3 regions of the Leptolyngbya sp. UWPOB_LEPTO1 genome follow, and region 1 is predicted to be linked to each of the others. Evidence: predicted binding sites of a transcription regulator. Region 1 holds the regulator's gene; each other region holds the start of a gene.
The links. Region 1 encodes NtcA, which controls nitrogen genes in cyanobacteria. Its sites were predicted from a motif close to TTTGTANNNNNNNNTACAAA; they were not measured.
Positions count from the first base shown of each region.

Region 1 (6,816 bases):
CACAATTGGATTAGTAAACGTCAACGGAGTTGGCAACTGGAAGAGATCAAAGATGTGACTCTAAAAACGGTCGGTTCTGAAAGAAGGGGTTCACTGCGTTATCAGATTCAACTGGTCACGACAACGGGAATCATTGAACAGGCAGAAGTTTATCCCAAACGCTCACAGCAAGAGGAGATCCAGCAGTTTCTGAAGGCTCAGCGATCGCGCATAAAATTCCAAAGAGATCTGCGATCGTACGCGTTTTTTTGTTTCACGCTTTGTTTGGCAGGGGCAGCAGTCTTTGGGATTTGGGCAGAACGAGTGACGCTGGAAATCAGCCGATACACTCAGCGATTAACGTTGAAACGACGGAATTGGATTAGAACCCGGACGACTGAGTATCCGCTAGACCAAATTGCAGAGGTGACGGTGCAGAAAAAACGGGGTGGAAAATTTGGTCCGATGGGACGGATTGCGATCGCGCTGAAGGATGGCAAAACGATCGTAGTCCATCCTTATGATCGGTTTGATACCGAAGGGAACGGTCACGAAAGAAGTGCGGCAATGATTTGCCGTTTTCTGGCTCTCTAGACGATTTCAGACAGTAGCAGCCCAAATTTTGCACGATTGAGTCTAAATTTCAGCAAGCCTGAAGTTCGGGTTCGTAAGGGTAGAAATTCAGACAAATCGACCACGCGACATTTATCGTTGAGGCGATTTCAAAAAGCGATCGGTTTGCCCCAGTGCGAGAAGAGTCGGGCACAAGCTTGAAAAAACGTCGCACGGGCGGCTCATCGCTCTGCCGTAAAGCCTTGTGGCAGTGGATGTTTACTCAAATCGAAGTTCGCCGCAAAACTCAAAACCCCCGAATTCTCGAAATTCGCCAGCTCTATCAGACCGCACTCGATCGCTATAGTCTCAGCAGCGACGAACGACCGCGCGGCATCAAGATTAAATTGGCTCGCGCCTACACCCGACGCAAAGTTGCAATTCTTCTGTTTGAAGCCCTTGTGAAAGCCGTCGCCCAAAGCTGATATATTGAGTTTAAACATTTTCCAAGACTTAGCGATAAAGGTGAGCCATGGCACAGCGGACTCGGTTGGGAGACATTCTAAAACCTTTAAATTCTGAATACGGTAAAGTTGTACCTGGATGGGGAACCACCCCTTTGATGGGAGTCTTTATGGCACTCTTCTTGGTATTTCTGCTGATCATTCTGCAAATCTATAACCAAGAATTGCTTCTCGATGGCTTTAACGTTGATTGGGGCAACTAAACCCAAAAACGCAATTAGCAAAATCATTCCCGGAGTTTTCCGGGTTTTTTTTTAGGAGCGGGATTGAGGGGAACCCCTACAATAGATCGAATCCCCACTCCCTACTCCACCTTTACTTGACTGACATCAGGAGATCGATATGAACTTCTTCGGCATCGGCTTACCCGAAATGGTACTGATCCTCGTCGTGGCACTCTTAGTCTTTGGTCCCAAAAAACTGCCAGAAATTGGACGCAGTATGGGTAAAGCGATCCGGAGTTTCCAGGACGCTTCTAAAGAATTTGAGAATGAATTCAAACGCGAAGCAGAAAATCTGACTGCCTCGGCTCCACAGACCATGGAAGCAACTTTAGAAGAAAAACCAAAAATCGCCCCGGCAGAAGACCCTCAAACGGTTGAGGAGACTGTCGCTGTCACCCCGATCGAGAAAGAGTCCTAATGTCCTCCGAAGCAACGTCCCCGCAATTGATCGTTGGGCTAGGAAACCCTGGCAGCAAATACGAAAATACTCGTCATAATGTCGGGTTCCTGGCGATCGATCGCTTAGCAAAACTCTGGCAGATTGGACTGTCCGAACATAAAAAATTCCAAGGCTGGTTTGGAGAAGGAATGAGTCCGGTCGGCAAGATTCGCTTGCTGAAACCGACGACTTATATGAATAATTCCGGTCAAGCGATTCGAGCGGTCGTCGATTGGTACAAAATTCCACCCGAAGCGGTGATGGTCATTTACGATGACATGGATTTGCCAGTCGGAAGATTACGATTGCGGTTATCCGGGTCAGCCGGTGGGCAAAATGGAATGAAATCCGCGATCGCTCATCTGGGAACTCAGAAATTTCCTCGCCTAAGAATTGGTATCGGTAGCGCCAAATCGAACGAGAAAGATGCGGTATCTCATGTCTTAGGAACCTTTGCCCCGAATGAGAAAGGTGCGATCGATGAGGTTTTAAACCTCACAGTCAGCGCCGTCGAACTCAGTCTCAAGCAAGGGGTTGAAAAAGCCATGAGCCTTTACAACAATCAATCTGTAGAGTCGAAGTCTGCATCATGAGCAAACGTCTCCCTGAAACCACTGCCCATGTCCGCATTTTGCGCCAGTCCTGGCAACAGGGCAGTATCGAAGGCGAGGTCAGAGCAAACGAATATGAGTGGCAGTTTCACTGGCATTTTCGACGCGGATTGCTGAACATTCAGCCTTCGCTCGGACGAGCCTTGATTAAGGAACCGCTAGGGAGATTTTTGGAAGCGAAAGATTATCAGCTTGAACCGGGTGGGGATTATTCGTTTACGATTCGGGCGGAGTTGTGAACTCCCCCACTCCCTACTCCCCTACTCCTCCACTCACCAACCGCCCTAAATACCGCTCAATCAACAGAATTGCCACAATGTCATCAATCGGTCGCGGCGGCGTTCTCATCCCTTCAGGAATCAGCCGCGCTAGCCCTTTCGGTGGATACATTTGCCAATAGCGATCTCGCGCCTCTAGCGAACTATTGCGCTCATCGACGGTGATAATTCGCATCGGCTCACTGAGATCAGTCTCTAACTTCTGCCGCCAGGTTTTAGAAGAAGTCTGATCACCCATGACCAACAGCGAAATCGGAAACTGACTCCTCAGAGATGAGATCGTCGAAATCGTCTCTTCAGACGAGATCACTTGATGATAATAAATTCGGCGATCGACTCCCATCACTGCGACTCCGCATTTTTGTCGCCCTGGATCAAATCCCAGAATAACGGGCTGTTCCGCCATACTCACCTCTTGCCGTTGTTCTGTCTACAGATTGCTAATTCGATGCCCGCAGCACAACCTGCCCATCCTGCACCGCTACTAATTCTATTTTGAGCGGTCCCGCTGTGTAAGTCACATCCGATGCAACTGCCCGCAATTCAATCGAATTCGGATAGCGGCGAAGCTGATCGATAAAAGATCCCAGACTCAACAGTTTCTCAACCTCTAGTCTGTCATTCATCACCCCTGCGACACGGGCACGGGCATTAGAAGCCGCAATCAAATCTTGTAAGGTTTTCTGAAAATCCTGGGGGGACAGTTTAGACGGTTCCAGCGTTTGAGTCGCGATCGTATCTCCTGCTAAAAAGACAACCTGATTCGGCACCGCACTCATATTCACGACAACGCCTCGGTCGTCACCGAGAACATAATTTGCCCCGGCTTGCACCCGCACCAGATAATCTTTACCATCTTGAATTTGCTGAATGAGGTTTTGCACTTCCGCAATCGGGATTTGCACAATTTGCTGATTGTTCTGCCCCAGGCGAAGCGACTCGATCGCGGTTTGATTTGCCAATTGCAGTAATTGATCGACCGCTGCTTTGGCTCCACCTTGTTCGACGACGCGCACAACACCTGAAGACAGCACTTGTGTCCGAAAAATTGCCAGATCACCTCGGCGAATCTGTTCCACATCTTGCTGAATTTGCTGAACGGCTGCCACGAGAAAAGCTCTCTGCTGTTCCAGGGTTTTCAATTCTGCTTCGCGTTGAGCAATGACTTGATCGCGCTCATTAATTTCGCGATCGCGCTTTTCAATCAGGGCAGTTCGTTCCGCAATTTGCGCATCTCGTTCCGCAATTTGGGCTTTCACCTGATCCCGTTGTTCAATTAACGCCTGCTGCTCAGATTCCAGTTGATTGATTTCGTTGCGGAGCGAGAGTGCTTGCTGAGAAACTGTTTCTAGCTGATTGCGGGTGAGATCTCGCTGCGCTTCTGTCCTGCGAAGTTGGGCATCGGTTTCTCGTTGTCGAGCGACTGAAACTTGAAGATTGGCATTGAGGCGCTTGAGATATTCCTCAATTTGGGCACGTTCCGATCGCGCTTGCTCTAGATCTTTCTCAACCTCAGCTTTTCGCTGATCTGTGGTTTTGAGATCAGCCGTGACTTTATCGAGGTCGCGATTTGTCGCCCGCAAGTCGGCTTGAATTCGCCCGAAGTTCAACACCATCTCTCGAAAGGTGCGACTGGCAAGCAGTAAAACGCCTAACGTAGAGGCAGAAATCAGCGTGCCCGTCAAAATCGTCACGACAACTGCTGTTTGTTTGGGACGGAGATTGAACAAGCTGAGGCGGGCTTTTCCCACGCGCGTTCCTAAGCGATCGCCGACTGTCGCGATCACCCCTCCTAACACCAACACCACCAAAATTAGAATTAGCCCGACATCGGACATGACGCTCCCACAAACCCCTAGACATACTGCACTCTAAGGGCACTTTCAGACTTTGCCTTTCATTATGACTGCTCGCTCTATGATTCGCGTGAGTCACTCAGGACTGAATTCTAATCGAATTAGGTAAATTGTTGACTAAGCGTTACCGGATTATGAACGGTTATTTTTTTCTTGTGAATTGAGATCATTTTGTCCTGACGCAAATCGCCCAGTAAGCGGGTGACTGTGACGCGAGTCGAGCCGATTGCTTCAGCGATCGCTTGGTGAGACAGTTTGAGATCAATCATGATCCCCTCTTGTGAGGGCACACCAAAGTCACGACACAGAATCAGGAGGAAACTAACAAGACGCGATCCCATATCTCGGTGCGCCAGCGTTTCGATCATCATTTCAGTTTGTAAAATTCTCGACGACAAGCCTTTCAGCATCAGCATTGAGAGTTCGGGATTGTCTTTGAGCGCTTTTTCAACTTGTTCGATCGGAACAGACAGCAATTCGACAGGGGTGAAGGCAACTGCGTGATAAAAGCGATCGGCACGTTGTCCTGTGATCAGAGAAAGCACCCCGAACACGCTGTTTTCTCGCAGCAGCGCGACGGTAATTTCTTCTCCTGCCTCGTACACCCGTGAGAGTTTAACCGCACCCTTGACGAGAAAGTAGACCCGCTCCGCCGGATCGCCCGGAAAGAAGATGGTCTTACCGCGTTCAAACGTCTCTACAACAGGAGGATATGCTCCCCCTCCAATCTGACGAAACATCGCTGCAAGCGGTTTATCCTTGGTCACTACCATTTCTTTCCTTGTCGTATCGAGTGAAGCTGGGAAGTCTAACAGTCTATGTAAGCAATCGATGACTTTAGACCACTAAAACTGAGTCTATGATCTGTTTTAGTGTCGTAAACTACAATTTCGCTTTGATCTTCAGAAAACTCAGTAAATTCTCTAAGAAGAAGGCGCAATTTCGAGTCGATCTACTGGAATCTTCTGGGCAGACCCAATAATTTCCACAGATCATACCGTGAAAGCACGAATATTCTAGGACGAGGCATTAAGGAATCATGAAGGATTCCGAACCAGAATCAGAGAGGATTCGCTGGCAGAAAAACCGAACTGAGAAATGACGCAATTCGATCCTCGATTCGCCAAGCTTGGGACGATCGCGTCAGCGAGGAGCAGTTCGAGAGGGATCCCTTTCTGCTATCCTCATAAATGCTTTACACGGTAGAAGACCATGCTAGACCTGACTGGAAAGAACGCACTTGTAACGGGAATCGCGAACAACCGCTCGATCGCATGGGGCATCGCTCAGCAGCTACACAAAGCAGGCGCAAATATTGGCATCACCTATCTACCGGATGCAACCGGCAAAGCGGAAAAGAAAGTTGCCGACTTGACCGAGCCGCTCAATCCCAGTTTGTTCTTGCCGTTGAACGTGCAAGATGACGCACAGATTGAGAGCGCATTCAATACCGTGAAAGACAAATGGGGCAAGTTGGATATTCTGATCCACTGTCTCGCATTTGCTAGCAAAGATGATTTATCCGGCGATTTCTCCAAAACGTCGCGCGCGGGTTATTCGCTGGCGTTGGATATCAGTTCTTACTCGCTGGTGCAACTAGCTGGAGCCGCAAAACCTCTAATGAGCGAAGGCGGTAGTATCGTGACGCTGACTTACCTCGGTGGTGTGAAAGTCATCCCGAACTATAACGTCATGGGAATTGCCAAGGCAGCATTGGAAATGAACGTGCGCTACCTCGCAAATGAGTTAGGGCAGAACAATATTCGAGTCAATGCGATTTCAGCAGGTCCGATTCGGACATTGGCTTCCTCGGCAGTCGGTGGCATTCTCGATATGATTCACCACGTTGAAGAAGTTGCGCCGTTACGTCGAACGGTGACGCAGATCGAAGTCGGGAATACCGCAGCATTTCTCTGTAGTGATCTATCAAGCGGGATCACGGGTCAGGTGATCTACGTCGATGCAGGCTACGAAATTATGGGGATGACGGGATCGAAGCCCACTGCTGGATAGCAATTAGACGATAGGAGATGTGCCGTGCCCAATTTTGAAACTTTGCAAAATCGAGACTACACCTTGATTTTGGATAAAAGTGGCAGTATGTCTACCAATGATCAAATTGGGGGCGGCAGTCGTTGGGAAGCAGCCCAAGAATCAACGCTGGCACTGGCGCGCAAATGCGAGCAGTTTGATCCCGATGGTATTACGGTTTATACGTTTTCTAGCCGATTCAGACGGTACGAGAATGTGACGACGAGCAAAGTCGCACAGATTTTTATGGAAAACGATCCGGTTGGCTCGACCAATCTGGCAGCAGTGTTGCGGGATGCCACCGAAGATTATTTTCGCCGCA
Region 1 covers NZ_JAFLCJ010000001.1:254,472-261,287, forward strand. The annotation lists gene J0L70_RS01125 (hypothetical protein) at 1-573, shown strand, start outside; gene J0L70_RS01130 (hypothetical protein) at 726-1,016, shown strand; gene psbH (photosystem II reaction center phosphoprotein PsbH) at 1,064-1,258, shown strand; gene J0L70_RS01140 (TatA/E family twin arginine-targeting protein translocase) at 1,398-1,697, shown strand; gene pth (aminoacyl-tRNA hydrolase) at 1,697-2,311, shown strand; gene J0L70_RS01150 (DUF3146 family protein) at 2,308-2,568, shown strand; gene J0L70_RS01155 (RuvC family protein) at 2,582-3,013, opposite strand; gene J0L70_RS01160 (DUF3084 family protein) at 3,048-4,445, opposite strand; gene ntcA (global nitrogen regulator NtcA) at 4,565-5,236, opposite strand; gene fabI (enoyl-ACP reductase FabI) at 5,676-6,476, shown strand; gene J0L70_RS01175 (vWA domain-containing protein) at 6,501-6,816, shown strand, end outside.

Region 2 (6,816 bases), on a different contig from region 1:
CCACCTGCTGCGAGCCAGTAACGAATCCACAGATCGTGAGTTCCCCCTGGGAAAGTCATAGCACACTTGAATTTCTTACCTGCTGCTGCTGCTTCCGCGATTTTTGCTTTCAAAGGAGAGCTATCGACTGCAAGCTTGAGATCAGCATAGTCATTCGAGACTGAAATTCCTTGACCGTCAGTGTTCAAACGGCTCAAGATGTACATCGGCACAGGCGTATTACCCTTGGTAATTTTACCTGCGGACATAAAGTAAGGAATCGGAGTCAAAATGTGAGAACCATCAATTCCACCTCTCTCGGAACCCAATTCCAAGTTGTCACGCACCACTGCCCATGAGGTTTGCTTAGTAACGGTCACATCCTTCATGCCGTACTTCGCGAAGAATCCTTTCTCTAACGCAATGATCAATGGAGCCGAATCGGTCAGGGCGATAAAGCCTAATTTAGCCGTTGTGACTTCTGGTGCATCTGCCGCACTGATATTTGCAGCAGGAGAGGCAGCAGGAGAGGACGCACCGCTAGAAGCACTTTTATTTAGACCTGTGCTACAACCATTCACAATCACTGCGCCTGCTGCGGTTGCGCCTGCGGTCAAAATGAACTTACGTCTTGAAAGATTAGAAGACATGGATCGTCCTTTTTAGAGAATGTACTGAAGGAAAAGGAAGCACAGCAAAAAGCTGGCGCATGTGAGAACAATGAGCGGAGCGAACAAACTTAGGGATCAAGCATCGAGCAAGATACGACCGACAGGACGAGCAATACAGGTGAGAATCTGACCCGAAGCGCGATCGTGCTCATCGAGCACATCGGGTTCGCTGTCATAGCTGACTTCACCTTCGAGTAAGGTGCATTTACAACTTCCACACGTTCCTGATCGGCAAGAACTTTCGATCGCGACTTCGGCTTGGTCTGCAATGTCTAGAATCAAATCATCCTGGGTGCAGGTGATTTCTTTTCCTGACTGAGCAAAACGAATCGTTGCTGGAGCTGCGATTTCTGTTGGCGCTTTTACAACAGGTGGCGCACTCAGCACATAGTCAAACTCTTGTGCATTAAGCTCTTGCACGGTTGTTGATTTCCCGTTCGGTGTTTCCACCGTGGGACGATCGAGCGTGATCAAGGCGGTCGGATTTGGACGAGCGGATTCGGGCAGGTCTGACCAGAGACGCGCACCAAATTGCTCGATCAAAATCTCTTGCAGAATCGGTTTGAGATCTTCACAGGGAATGCTTTTTCTCACACAGGTTCCAAGTTCAGCATGTTTGCCAACTTTGCCCCCCATATAGAGATCCACGCCTTCGACTGTTTTGCCATCTTTGCGGACTTTTGTGCCCATCAGTCCGATATCTGCAACTTGAGGTTGTCCACAAGAGTTCGGGCAACCTGTCCAATGAATGCGCACTGGGCGAGGACAGTACAGGTCTTGTTCTAGCTCTTGCATTAAAGCAACCGCACGATTTTTAGTTTCAATCAGTGCAAAGTTACAAAACTGTGCACCAGTACAAGACACTAATGCCCGTGAAAGATTCTGAGGCTCGATCGAGAACCGTTTGACAATGGGTTCTCTGAGCAATGCAGAAACTCGTGAATCCGGAACATTCGGAATGATCACATTCTGCTCGACAGTTAAGCGAATTTCACCACTGCCGTAAACTTCAGCGATCCGAGCTAAATCAAACAAATCTTGCGCGTATAACCGTCCCACTGGAACATGCAAGCCCACATAGTTTAATCCAGGCTGTTTTTGGGCATGAATCCCAATGTGATCTCGCTTGTCCCAAAGGATCTCGTCTTTGGCAGCAGCAGGCGTAAAAGCATATCCCAATTGTTTTTCAACAGCTTCGCGGAACGGTTCCAAGCCCATCTCATCAATCAGCCACATTAAGCGAGCTTTTTGACGATTTGCTCTCAGTCCCAAGTTCCGATAGACCGTTAAAATTGCTTCGCAGACCGCAACGACATCGCGCGGGTCAACCCAAGCATTGAGTGGAATTGCAGCTTCGCAGCGTTTCCCAGAGAAGAATCCGCCAACTAGGATATTGAATCCTAATGTGCCATCTTTGAAAGCGGGAACGAAAGCAATGTCATTGATTTCAGCATGAACTGAGTTATCGCGGCACCCTGCGATCGCAATATTGAATTTCCGAGGCAAGTTACTAAAGCTCGAATTACCACGACCATTGTTCGTGATCATGTCTTGAACTTTGCGAACTAGCCCGCGAGTATCAATTAGCTCATCTGCATCAATGCCAGCAACAGGCGATCCGGTAATGTTACGAACGTTATCCATCCCGGATTGAATGCTCGTCAATCCAGCTTGGTCAAACTTACGAAAAATTTCGGGAAGGTCTTCAATCCGAATTCCTCGCAGTTGAAAGTTCTGGCGAGTCGTGATGTCTGCATTGCCATCATCTCCATAGCGCTGAAGGATTTCTCCGAGCACCCGAGTTTGTCCGCTCGTGATAATGCCATTCGGAACCCGCATTCTCAGCATAAATTTGCCAGGAGTTACGGGGCGAAAGAACACACCGAGCCATTTCAAGCGATGATCACGATCGGTTTCATCCATTGCTTCCCAGCCGAGCCGAGCAAAGTGCTCGAGTTCTGCTTTCACCGCAAGACCATCTTTCTCTGCTTTGAGTTTTTCAAACTTATTGAGGGTCGGTGCTGCAAGGGTGTCTGTCATGGATTGAGCCTATGAATATAAGGTGTTCCAGAGCGAACACAAATCGATATCAACTGCGGAACCGTTTGATGATTCGCGGTGATTACTGAGTAAAGGTAATCGGGATCACAGAGGACATTCGTATCTGTTGTTACAAAACTTTTCATAATATGACGTTTCTGCATAAAGTCGATTCGTTTTCGTCATCTGTCGGCGGGAAGAGGGGGAAGGGCGTACTTTAGAAATAGTTGTAATTTGGTGGGGAGCGGGGGAGGAGTGGGAGATAGAAAGGATTTACCCTACTCCCCACTCCCTACTCACTACTCCTCTATCGTTCTTTAGGAGAACCTCATGCGTCGGAGAACAGTTCTATCGTGGGCAAGCGTTGGATGGGTCATGAGTCGAGTTCCGGCAGTGTTGACTGCGTTTTTAGCAGCTTGTCAGGGGGGGCAGAAGAGTGCGAGTGGGATGCAGACTGTGGGCAAGGTGGCAGAGTTAGATCAAAAAGGCTTTTTACAGACTGAGTCACCCGCACCGATCGCTATTGTTCGTAATCCGGCTGATCCGAAATCTCTGTTAGCTGTGAATCCAACCTGTACCCATCAAGGGTGCTTAGTGGCATGGAAGGCTGAGCGTAAAGCGTTTGAATGTCCTTGTCATGGCTCAGCTTTTGCACCCGATGGCTCGGTACAGAAAGGTCCTGCAACCGCAGCTTTAGCCAAGTACGAGGCAAGCATCGATGGAGAAAATGTGGTTGTGAAACTGTAGTGAAACTTTAGGTAGAGGACGGCTCGATCGCTTTGTTCCACCGTTAGATCAGATCGAATGGAGATGTGATTATGACTCAAATGGCAGAAAAAAGCGGCAGCGCAATTAGCGATCTCGAATATGATTTGCTCACCGCCTTGCACAATAAAGCAGAAGCGGTCAAAGCTTATGAAACTTACATTCAAGATGCACAACAGATGAATTCTCAGCCCTGTGTGCAACTGTTTCAGAAGTTAAGAGAGCAAGATCAACAAACGGCTCAAGAGATTCGTCATCACCTTCAACAAGTGATGCAAAACGGCAAAATGTAAAACTCGCTTTCTTCTTCTAATTCTGGAAGCAGAAGCGAGCAGCTAGTCAATTTCAGCCGGATGGGAAGATAGAAAACAAGAATCATTTCCAGTTTTCCCTTATCTCCCCATCCCCCACTTCCCCATAAAACTCCGACCCTATGCACAATCCGAATCCTCCCGATGCTATTCTCGGAACCCCTACTTCTCGATCGCCCCTTTCTGTGGCAAAGTAAACATCGTGAGAACTGAGATGTGCTAGGGCGAATATTGTGCAGAAATTCAGCTACACCGAAATTTTGGAACGCGCTCAAACCTCGGCTCGTCGCGCGGACTGGGAGCAATTAAGCTTAGACTTACAACTGCTCCTTCTAGGAGATGAGTCTACTCAAGGAACAGCACTTTCTGACCCGAATGTGACACCTGCACTTCTGAATCTAGCCATGCAAGTTCTAGAATCCGGAAGTTTCCAAGAACGTTGGGACATCGCAAAAGTCTTTCCGAATTTCGGCATTGATGCACTTCGGCCCTTAATTGAACTGCTCAAAGATGAAGAAGCTGATCCGGAGTCTCAGTGGTTTGCGATCCGCATCTTAGGAAACTTTCATCACCCTCAAGTGGTTGAAACCTTGATTGAGGTCTTGAAGACTTCGCACAGTGAAGAACTCAATTCAATGGCAGTTTCAGTGCTCGCAACTTTAGGGAGTACGGCTGTGCATGTGATTGAAGAGTTATTGCATGAAGATTCGACTCGATTGTTTGCGACCCAAGCATTAGGACAAATTCGGCGATCGCAGACCGTGCCCTTGCTGATGCAAGTCGTGAATGACTCAGATGCTCAAGTGCGCGCGATCGCCATCGAAGCCCTCAGCAGCTTTCATTCTCCTGAAATCACTGCCCTCTTGATAACGGCGCTCAAAGATGTTGCGGCTCCGGTCAGAATTGCCGCAGTATCAGGACTGGGATTTTGTGAAGGGCGAGATTTAGTCAAGCATCTCCGCCCGTTATTGTTTGATCTGAATTTAGAAGTGTGTCGTCAGGCGGCGATCGCGTTAGGTCGCCTTGCGACTCCCGAAGCTGCAACTGCTCTGTATGAAGCTTTGAAGTCAGAGTATATGCCAGAAAATCTCGCGATCGACTTAGTTCGTGCTTTAGGATGGATGCCGATCGTGGATGCACTCATCTATTTAGAATGTGTTTTCATGACAACTTCTGATGAAGGAATTCAGCTTGAGATTGTTCAAACTTTAGGGCGAGTTGGAGAGAATTTACGATCGCAAGCGACTGCCATTTTATTAGCCTGTCCTACACGTACACCAACCGTTCGACAAGCCGTGGCGCTTTCTCTGGGGCAATTAGGCGATCCGAATGCGATCGATCCCCTGATCGCGATGCTAGCAGATGCTGATGAGGGCGTACGACTGCATGTGATTTCTGCTTTGAAAACATTAGATGCAGAAGTCGCGTATCAAAAATTAGGTCAGATCGAAGCACAAGAATCAGACTTGAAAACAGGAATTGCGATCGCCCTGCAAGAATGGAGCTACTGAGGTCGAGAGAACGCTAGAAACTACTGCTTTTGGCTCGACACAACTCATCAAAAGGGTGAGGAAGCCAGAGTCAGCGAACCTTATTGTGAAGACATATTCGTTCTTTACTAAGGATCGACAAAAGTACTATGGCGCTTCATAAGATTAAGGATTTTGACCCCGACTATCGGACGCATTTTGATAATGATGATGTAATTGGGCTTGATTTATATTCTGGCAACGACAAGATCGGTTCAGTTGAGGATGTTCTCGTTGATGATAATGGTGCATTCCGTTATCTCGTGATCAATACAGGTGTGTGGATTTTGGGTAAAAAAGTCCTGATGCCGATCGGACAAGCTCGAATTGTTTATGGCGAACGTCGAGTGTATGCCAACGGCTTAACCAAGGCTCAAGTCGAAGATTTACCCGAATACGACCCGGATCACTTGGTCGGCTACGACTACGAAGAACAAGTCCGCGATATCTATCGTCCGAATACAGTCGCAGCGGGCATGACTGCAACCGACATGACCTACGACCAAGACAGCTATCGCTACGAGCACGATCCAGCGTTGTACAATCTCACCGAAGATCACGACACTTTACGTCTGTATCAAGAGCGCTTAATTGCCAATAAAGCTCGTCGCAAAACAGGTGAAGTCGCAGTTGGTAAACATGTTGAAACTGAAACCGCACGGGTGGAAGTTCCAGTCGAGAGAGAGCGCGTTGTCATTGAGCGATCTCCTGTTACAGGTGAATCAACTGTGATGCCGGGTGAAGCAGATTTCCACGAAGGCGAAGTCGCACGGGTGGAAGTCTATGAAGAAGTGCCTGATATCCAGAAAGAGACATTTGTGCGCGAAGAAGTCCGCGTGAAAAAGGTCGTCGATCATGAAACAGTAACCGCAGAGGATCAGGTTCGCCGAGAAGAACTCGATCTCGACATTGATGGCAATCCGAATGTCGATCGACAAATCTAATTTTGGCTAAGTAACCTGAGTGTTGATGTGAAGAGTAGGGAGGAGGGAGAGATTTACCCCCATCTCCCCACTCCCCACTTAAGAACCCACAACCCCAACAGATCACTCCCTCTACCCAAATCATGACCTCTCAACCTCACAGCTTACTACCTAGCGAAGAAATCGATCTCACCCCTGAACAAGCCATTCGCCTGTTAGAAGAACGATTAATCGTTCGGTCTGATAAGCGGAAGGTTGGAGAAATCGTGGTGCGGAAAGAAGTTGAAGTCCGCATGGTCGAAGTTCCCGTCCGTCGCGAAAAGCTGATCGTTGAGCAAGTTCAGCCCAAGTATGAGCGACTTGCAGAAATTGATCTCGGACAAACAACTGAAACCGCAGGTTCAGGAGCCATCGTCTCTGGCGAATTCGACTCTCCCCGTGCGGTCAGCGATCTCTTAGATGCGATCGCAAGAACTCCGGATCACAGTTGTGCTGAAATTCGTGTCGAAATCAAGCTCAAAGATTCTAAGCATCAAGAGACTTATCAAACTTGGTTCGATCGCTGCCGTAAATCCTAGGAGACATCTATGACGACTGA
Region 2 covers NZ_JAFLCJ010000020.1:23,914-30,729, reverse strand. The annotation lists gene J0L70_RS24435 (CmpA/NrtA family ABC transporter substrate-binding protein) at 1-629, opposite strand, end outside; gene J0L70_RS24430 (ferredoxin--nitrite reductase) at 726-2,690, opposite strand; gene J0L70_RS24425 (QcrA and Rieske domain-containing protein) at 3,021-3,437, shown strand; gene J0L70_RS24420 (hypothetical protein) at 3,509-3,748, shown strand; gene J0L70_RS24415 (HEAT repeat domain-containing protein) at 4,000-5,277, shown strand; gene J0L70_RS24410 (DUF2382 domain-containing protein) at 5,406-6,239, shown strand; gene J0L70_RS24405 (DUF2382 domain-containing protein) at 6,362-6,796, shown strand; gene J0L70_RS24400 (CAAD domain-containing protein) at 6,806-6,816, shown strand, end outside.
Region 2: the regulator NtcA is predicted to act here: its motif matches at 2,808-2,827, upstream of J0L70_RS24430 (ferredoxin--nitrite reductase).

Region 3 (6,816 bases), on a different contig from region 1:
GGCAGCAGCAAATTGCAGAAACCGAAGCTCAAGTGAAGCAATTACAATCGCAATTATCCGAGCAAGAAGAGGAACTTGAGCAAGAAGTAGAAGCGGGAATGCATGGACTGAAAGACGCAGCGAAAGATATGTCAGCCGAAGTTCGAGAGCAGATTGAACAAACCATTGAATCGATTCGCAATAGCGAGGAAGCGACTTTGTTGAAGAGACGATATGCTCAGGTTCAAGCGCAATTGGCAATTCTCAGAGCAAACCTGGCAGCGCGGACAGAAGATTATCACGATCGGGCACAAGCTCATCTCGATGAAGCGAGAGAGTGGTACGACAAAGCACGCCCGCAAGCTGAAGCTGCAAAGACTCAAGCTGATCAGAAGATGGCTCAGCTAGACCAAAAAATGGGAGAGGCAGGAATAGCTTTGGCTCAGAAGGAACGGCAAGTCAAGCAGTTGCTGAAAGATCTTCTGAAACAGGCAACGGATATGGTGAAGGATGCGAGTGAATCTCGCAAAGCCCCCAAATCTTCAGAACCAAAATTGCCCCCGACTCAAATCGAAATCGAGGACAGTAAAATTCGTTAGAACCGTTGTGAGATTTAGTTTCGGCTTTACTCAATCCGCGACGCTCTTAGAGTTATAGGTTGAGCGGAGCCGAGACGCATTCTTCCGGTTGCTTGCTGTGATTGATCCAGCACGATCGAGCAGCCCGATCGTGCATTCATTTAAGATCGTCTTGTTTGCTCGATTGCATCTTCTGCACGTTTCGCATCTTCTGCTTTGCCCTGCTCCTCAAACAGTGTTTTAGCGCGTTCAAATGCCTCGATCGCGTCTCTTGGAAAATCACGCGCCTTCAACGCAGTGCCTAACTGGAAATAGGCACTGGCATTATTTGGATCTAGCTTGATGACTTCTCGAAATACCATAATCGACCGCATCGTTTCTTTCTGTTCTAAAGCTGTTTCTGCTAGAGCAAATTGTGCTTCAACAGAATTTGGATCCAAATTGACCGATCGCTGAAACGCGGCTAAAGCTGCTGCATTATTCCCGACTTCCCGAAGAATCTTGCCGATTTGAAGATGCAGCTTTGAATTATTCGGATCTAATCTGACTGCCCGATTGAATGCAGTCAAAGCAGCCGTCGAATCTCCCTTACTTAACAAAGCAATCCCTATACCAATTTGAGTACTGGTTCGTCTTGGGTCAAGCTGAGCTGCCCTTTGAAGTGTAGCGATTCCTTGATCAATCTGCCCTTGTTGAATCTGGATTAGCCCCATTGATTCTTGTGCATCTACATTTCGACTATTGAGCCTTATAGCCTGCTGATAGGCTGCCAAAGCTTGCGACAAATTCCCCTGACGTGCGAGTACCGTTCCCAAACCCAAAAACGCGTTGACATTGCGAGCGTCTAATTCTGTCGCCCGACGATAAGCAGTTGCCGCCGCACTATCATTGCCCAAATTCGCCAGGCTAAATCCCAATGCATAAACAAAATCTGCATTTGCAGGTTCTAGCGTAATTGCCTGCTGATAAGCATCTGCGGCTTCCTGAAACTTTCCTTGCTGAGCGTAAATGTAACCCATGCCAGAAAAGATTCGAGCATTACGATTATCGATCGACGAAGCTCGCTGAAAGGCATCGATCGCCTCAGTCCACTTCTTTTGATCGACTAACTCTCGCCCTTGTTCGAGGAGCTTATCGAGTTCAGTATCTTGAGACTGGGCAAACGCCAACGAAGGCATCAATCCTGCCCAAAGCAAGACAGTCAGTGGCAATATTGATCGACGAATTCGAGTCATTGTGAGCATACGAGAATCTATAAAACAATTACGAGGAACGTCAAGTCGATCAGAAACTAGCGTGTTCAGATGTTCGATGAAACATTGCAATTATTTGCGAGCACTTCTATCAAAGGACAGTCTTCACCTGGATAAATTCTATGATCTTACCTACACCAGATGTGCTTAGAAATCTAGTGATCGGATCATACCTTGCGATTGTCACAGCTGACATCGGGTACGCGATAAATGCGTGAAACACCCTCTTGATGGTATTCAAAGACTGATAGGAAAAGGACTACAAGCTACAAATGCAGATTTGCACAAGAACATCCACCCTAGACAGGTAGAACTTCAGCAGTAGGCAAAACTCTAGCTACACCTGCTGTAATAGGGTATCGAGATGAATACTGAGACGATTAATCTTGTTCAATCTGGCGTTTTTTTTCTGATCACTGCAGTGTGGACTACCGTAAAAATTTGCTGATCCCGCAGAATTTCTTTCTAATGATGGATCAAGGTCATCTCACTCTCGATAGAGTGATTTCCATTGAGCAGCCCATATAGTCTTAGGCAAGCGTAATTTCTTTGCAAATGACTATTTTGTTCGAGGAGCAAATTTACAATGGCATATACTAATCGTCCTGTAACTGAAGCGGCTGTCATTCCTGTAGCAGCTGATTATCATGATCGGGTTCGTTGGGGTCCGATTCTCGCTGGCTTATTTGTCGCGCTGGTTTCGCAGTTGATTTTGAGTGCACTGGGTGCAGCAATTGGGGCAACCTCGATCGCAAATTCGGGCGCACCCCGCTCTGACGCAGGTGGAGTCGGTACAGCAGTTGGCATCTGGGCAACGATTAGCTTACTGATTTCTCTGTTTATTGGAAGCTGGATTATGGCACGGGCTTGCGGTCCGATGACCCGAAGTACAGCTTTGCTGAATGGGGCAATTCTTTGGGCAACGACCCTAGCGTTGAGTGCTTTTCTTTTAGCGAGTGGTGTATCAGGCGCGTTTGGCTTAGCAGCTACAACAGCGGCAAATGTTGCAGGGGCGGCTTTGCCTCAAACTGGAGTGCCGAATGTCGATCCAAATGCAGCGCCCAATATCAGCGCTCAAGATGCCCGAAACATCGCAGGTACGACTGCAACCGCAGGTTGGTCATTTGTGATTGGTTCACTTTTGGGCTTAGCGGCATCTCTTGCAGGCGCAGCAACCGGCACTCGCAGACCGCGGGCTGCTTATGTTGAACCAGGTCGTGTCGCGCAGTAATTGTCGCAACAGCGATCGTTGAAAACCCCTCACAGCAGTTAGGGGTTTTTATTTTGGATTTTGGATAAAAAGTACAAGTCAGAAAATAGAATAGTGTGGAACAGGAAAATTGCCTTTAAAACATTGAAGGGGTGTCTCATCAACACCCCTAAAATATTAAACGGGCTAGGAGGGATTCGAACCCCCGACACCGTGGTCCGTAGCCACGTGCTCTAGTCCACTGAGCTACAAGCCCTTGTCAGCACTTATTCAATATACAACAATCTGCTCCAAATGACAAAAAATTCTGAAAATTCCTCAACACTTTCTCATCTTGATGCTCAAGGACAAGCGCAGATGGTTGATGTATCAGCTAAATCTGCAACGATAAGACAAGCAACAGCGATCGCGCGGGTGCGGATGAAGCCCGAAACTTTACTGGCGATCGAGTCGGGTAATAGTCCGAAAGGGGATGTTCTAAGCACAGCCCGAATCGCCGGAATCATGGCAGCGAAGCAAACATCCAATTTAATTCCACTGTGTCACCCACTCCCGATTCAAAAAGTCGAAGTCAATATTATTGCCGTGCCCGAACTTCCCGGATTTGAGATTCAAGCCACTGTGAAAATCAAAGCAGAGACGGGCGTTGAAATGGAGGCTTTGACAGCAGCCTCTATTGCGGCTTTGACGCTCTATGACATGGCGAAAGCGCTCGAGAAATCCATTACGATCGAACAAATTTGCTTGCTGAGCAAAACGGGAGGAAAATCGGGAGATTATCAGCAATCACCAAACCCGTAATTCCTCTTAAATTTTTTGTAAAGCGGGAACTATTTGAAGGCGTTCCCCGTGAAATTGCTTATACTCAGGAAATGCTCCCTTGACATCGCCCCCTCATTTTTCCATTGGCAAATCCAAGGTGGTATTCCCGCAATGAATGAACCGAACGAATTAGAACTGACTGAATCGCTCTTTAATGCGATCGCACAAGCTTTAGAGGCGTGTTGCCACTCCGGACATTTATCGGCAGATGAATACATCTCACTGCTTGACTCTGTATGGTTTACGCTCGACTTCGGCACGCGTCGTCCGAGATGAATCATCAGCCAGGTTGCGGCTCTGCTCAGCGTGCAATTCTAAAATTTCTGCGAGTTCAGCAAAACCCAAGCCCAGATCTCACGATCAGTTGAATTGAGTTCTCTTATATTAAGGTGGATTTTGGATTGCAGAATTGATAGGGACAGGACGATTGCTGAAGCCGTCCTTCCTCAATCCAAAATTCACCATTAAAAAAGCGCGGCTTAGCCGCGCATATTTGAGATCCTACAATGAGAGATGAGGGAGACACTTTATCTCAGATAACTTGCTTCTGCTTCCAACATCCGCAGCAGAGCTTGATCGCCACGTGCTCTTGCTGCTTCCATGCGGCGTTGTAGATTTCGTTGTAAGTTTTCGCGGTGAACGCGGGTAACTTCGGCTGCGTGAAGACGATTTCTATTCATATGTAGGGTTCCTAGAGGTTAGTTTTTCTTATCACCATGATTTGATATTAGCATTGGCAAATTAAAACGGTAGCTTATGCTACTAAAAATTCATACTTGAGATGTAGTTTTTTGACAAAACAGATGATTGTTACCCTGATGACAGACTTTGGATTAAGTGATGCTTATGTCGGAGTGATGAAAGGTATGATCGCTCAAATTAATCCAAGGCTGCAAACTATTGACCTTACGCATCAAATTCCTCCGCAAGATATTACTTCTGCCCGTTTTCAACTTATGACTGCCTATCCGTATTTTCCGGACGGGACAGTTCATGTTGTCGTGGTTGATCCAAGCGTAGGCAGTTCGCGCAGAGCGATCGCAGTGCAGCTGAAAGCTGGATTTGTGGTTGCGCCAGATAATGGTTTGGTGAGCGGCATCTTAGAACATGCAGTGGCAGCGGTCGAGTTAACGAATCGAAAATATTGGCGATCGCAAACTCCCAGCGCAACATTCCACGGGCGCGATATCTTTGCCCCGGTTGGAGCACACCTTGCAAGTGGCGTTCCCTTGAAAGAGTTAGGGGATGAAATTGATTTGAATTCGATCATCAAATTGCCAATTCCTGATGCGATCGCAACCGAGAATGGCATTCAAGGAGTAATTCAGGCGATCGATCATTTCGGCAATTTGATCACCAATATTCCGGGGGAAAGGTTTTTCAATTGCTCTTGGTCAGTCCAGATTCATCAATCGATTTATGCAGGTCATACAACCTATGCTGATGCGAAAGTTGGCGAGATCATCGGACTGATTGGAAGTCACGGTTGGGTTGAAATTGCGATGAATCATGGCAATGCTCAGAGCTATTTGAAATTGGGGATTGGAACGTCGATCGTGACTGTTATTCAGTCAAATTAGTCCGAAAACTTTAAGACTTCTGAGTTCACCATCCAATCATTGAAAGAACCATGAAGCGTTGAAGGCTTGTAGATTGTTCAAATCACCGCTATTTAAATTTACCGATCGCCCGAACCAACGGCTCAAAAACCTCGATCAACTCTTTGCGACTCACGACTAACGTGGGATATGATCGTGCTCCATAATCTTTCCCAACCTCTAACGGAAAAATCGGGGTTAACTCTAGCGAATACCAAACGGCTCCTGATGCTTGCACGATCGCCCAAACTGCTGCAATATCCCAAATTTTTGGAGTCGCCTCAACTCCGCCCATTGTTGACCCCGCCGCAACGGTCAGCAAATTGTAAGTCGCTACTCCCAACATCCGAATTTTCGCAGGAAACGGCTGCTGCAAAACCGAAGTACTTCTTGCACAGAGATTAAAAAAGTGATTTTTCGTTAAAGCTTCTTGGCTCGATCGAATCGGTTTGCCATTGAGAAAAGCCCCCGACGGCATCTCTAGCCCTGATTCACCCTGCCAATATCCATAAAAAGACTGCCCCAATGGGGGCAAATGTACCAATCCAAAAACCGGAGTGCCCTGATAAAGCAATCCGATCGAGATTCCCCACAGCGGCAACCCTCGTGCAAAATTCGTTGTGCCATCGACTGGATCAATAATCCAGCACCATTCTCGATCGGGAAAAATATGCTCGACTTCTTCGCTCAAAACCCCGTGATCAGGAAAAGCTTGAGCGATCGCGCTCCGAATCCGCTCATCCGCCCATTGATCCGATTGTGTCACCAAACTGCCATCGGCTTTTTCGGCTACCTGAGCTTGTCCAAAATCCTTGAGCAATTGTGCACCAACTTCTGTGGTGATTTGCTGAGCAAAAGAGAGAACCGTATTCCAAAATTCAGACATATCGAAATCCCAAAGCAGTGCGGGAGATAGAGAGCAGGGAGTATTCTTCCATCATCCTGCAAAATGCTCCTGATCTTTTCATCCTGCAAAGTCAGACTCTCACATCTTAGAACAGGCTATCTTCTTAAGCTGCGTTGCCATAAAGGAATCAACGACTGTGCCTGGTCGTAAGCATTCGTGCCGAGTGGAATTCTTTGAGCGATCGCGATCGCGCCCGCCGGATCTACACTCGCTTGTGACATTGCCGTTTGCAGCAATTGCTGACTCAGATCATTCATCAACGTCTGAGCTTCTGGGCGGAGTGGGCTAGCTATGGGTACAGTATCTGCAATCTGAATTCCTTCTGTGACCGAATCAACCGTACCACCATTCGCCGCCGCTCTTGCTTTCTGCAACGTGAGTACAGCATCCCCACCCTGTAGCGGAGTTGCTGAATCAGGGACAGGACTAGACACAGGTTGAGCCAACGCCTGTTCGCGATCGCGAATGG
Region 3 covers NZ_JAFLCJ010000008.1:55,421-62,236, forward strand. The annotation lists gene J0L70_RS13825 (histidine kinase) at 1-578, shown strand, start outside; gene J0L70_RS13830 (tetratricopeptide repeat protein) at 719-1,792, opposite strand; gene J0L70_RS13835 (hypothetical protein) at 2,397-3,041, shown strand; tRNA gene J0L70_RS13840 (tRNA-Arg) at 3,203-3,276, opposite strand; gene moaC (cyclic pyranopterin monophosphate synthase MoaC) at 3,315-3,821, shown strand; gene J0L70_RS13850 (hypothetical protein) at 3,954-4,118, shown strand; gene pirA (arginine synthesis PII-interacting regulator PirA) at 4,370-4,522, opposite strand; gene J0L70_RS13860 (SAM hydrolase/SAM-dependent halogenase family protein) at 4,646-5,422, shown strand; gene J0L70_RS13865 (inositol monophosphatase family protein) at 5,511-6,326, opposite strand; gene J0L70_RS13870 (hypothetical protein) at 6,443-6,816, opposite strand, start outside.
Region 3: the regulator NtcA is predicted to act here: its motif matches at 4,589-4,608, upstream of J0L70_RS13860 (SAM hydrolase/SAM-dependent halogenase family protein).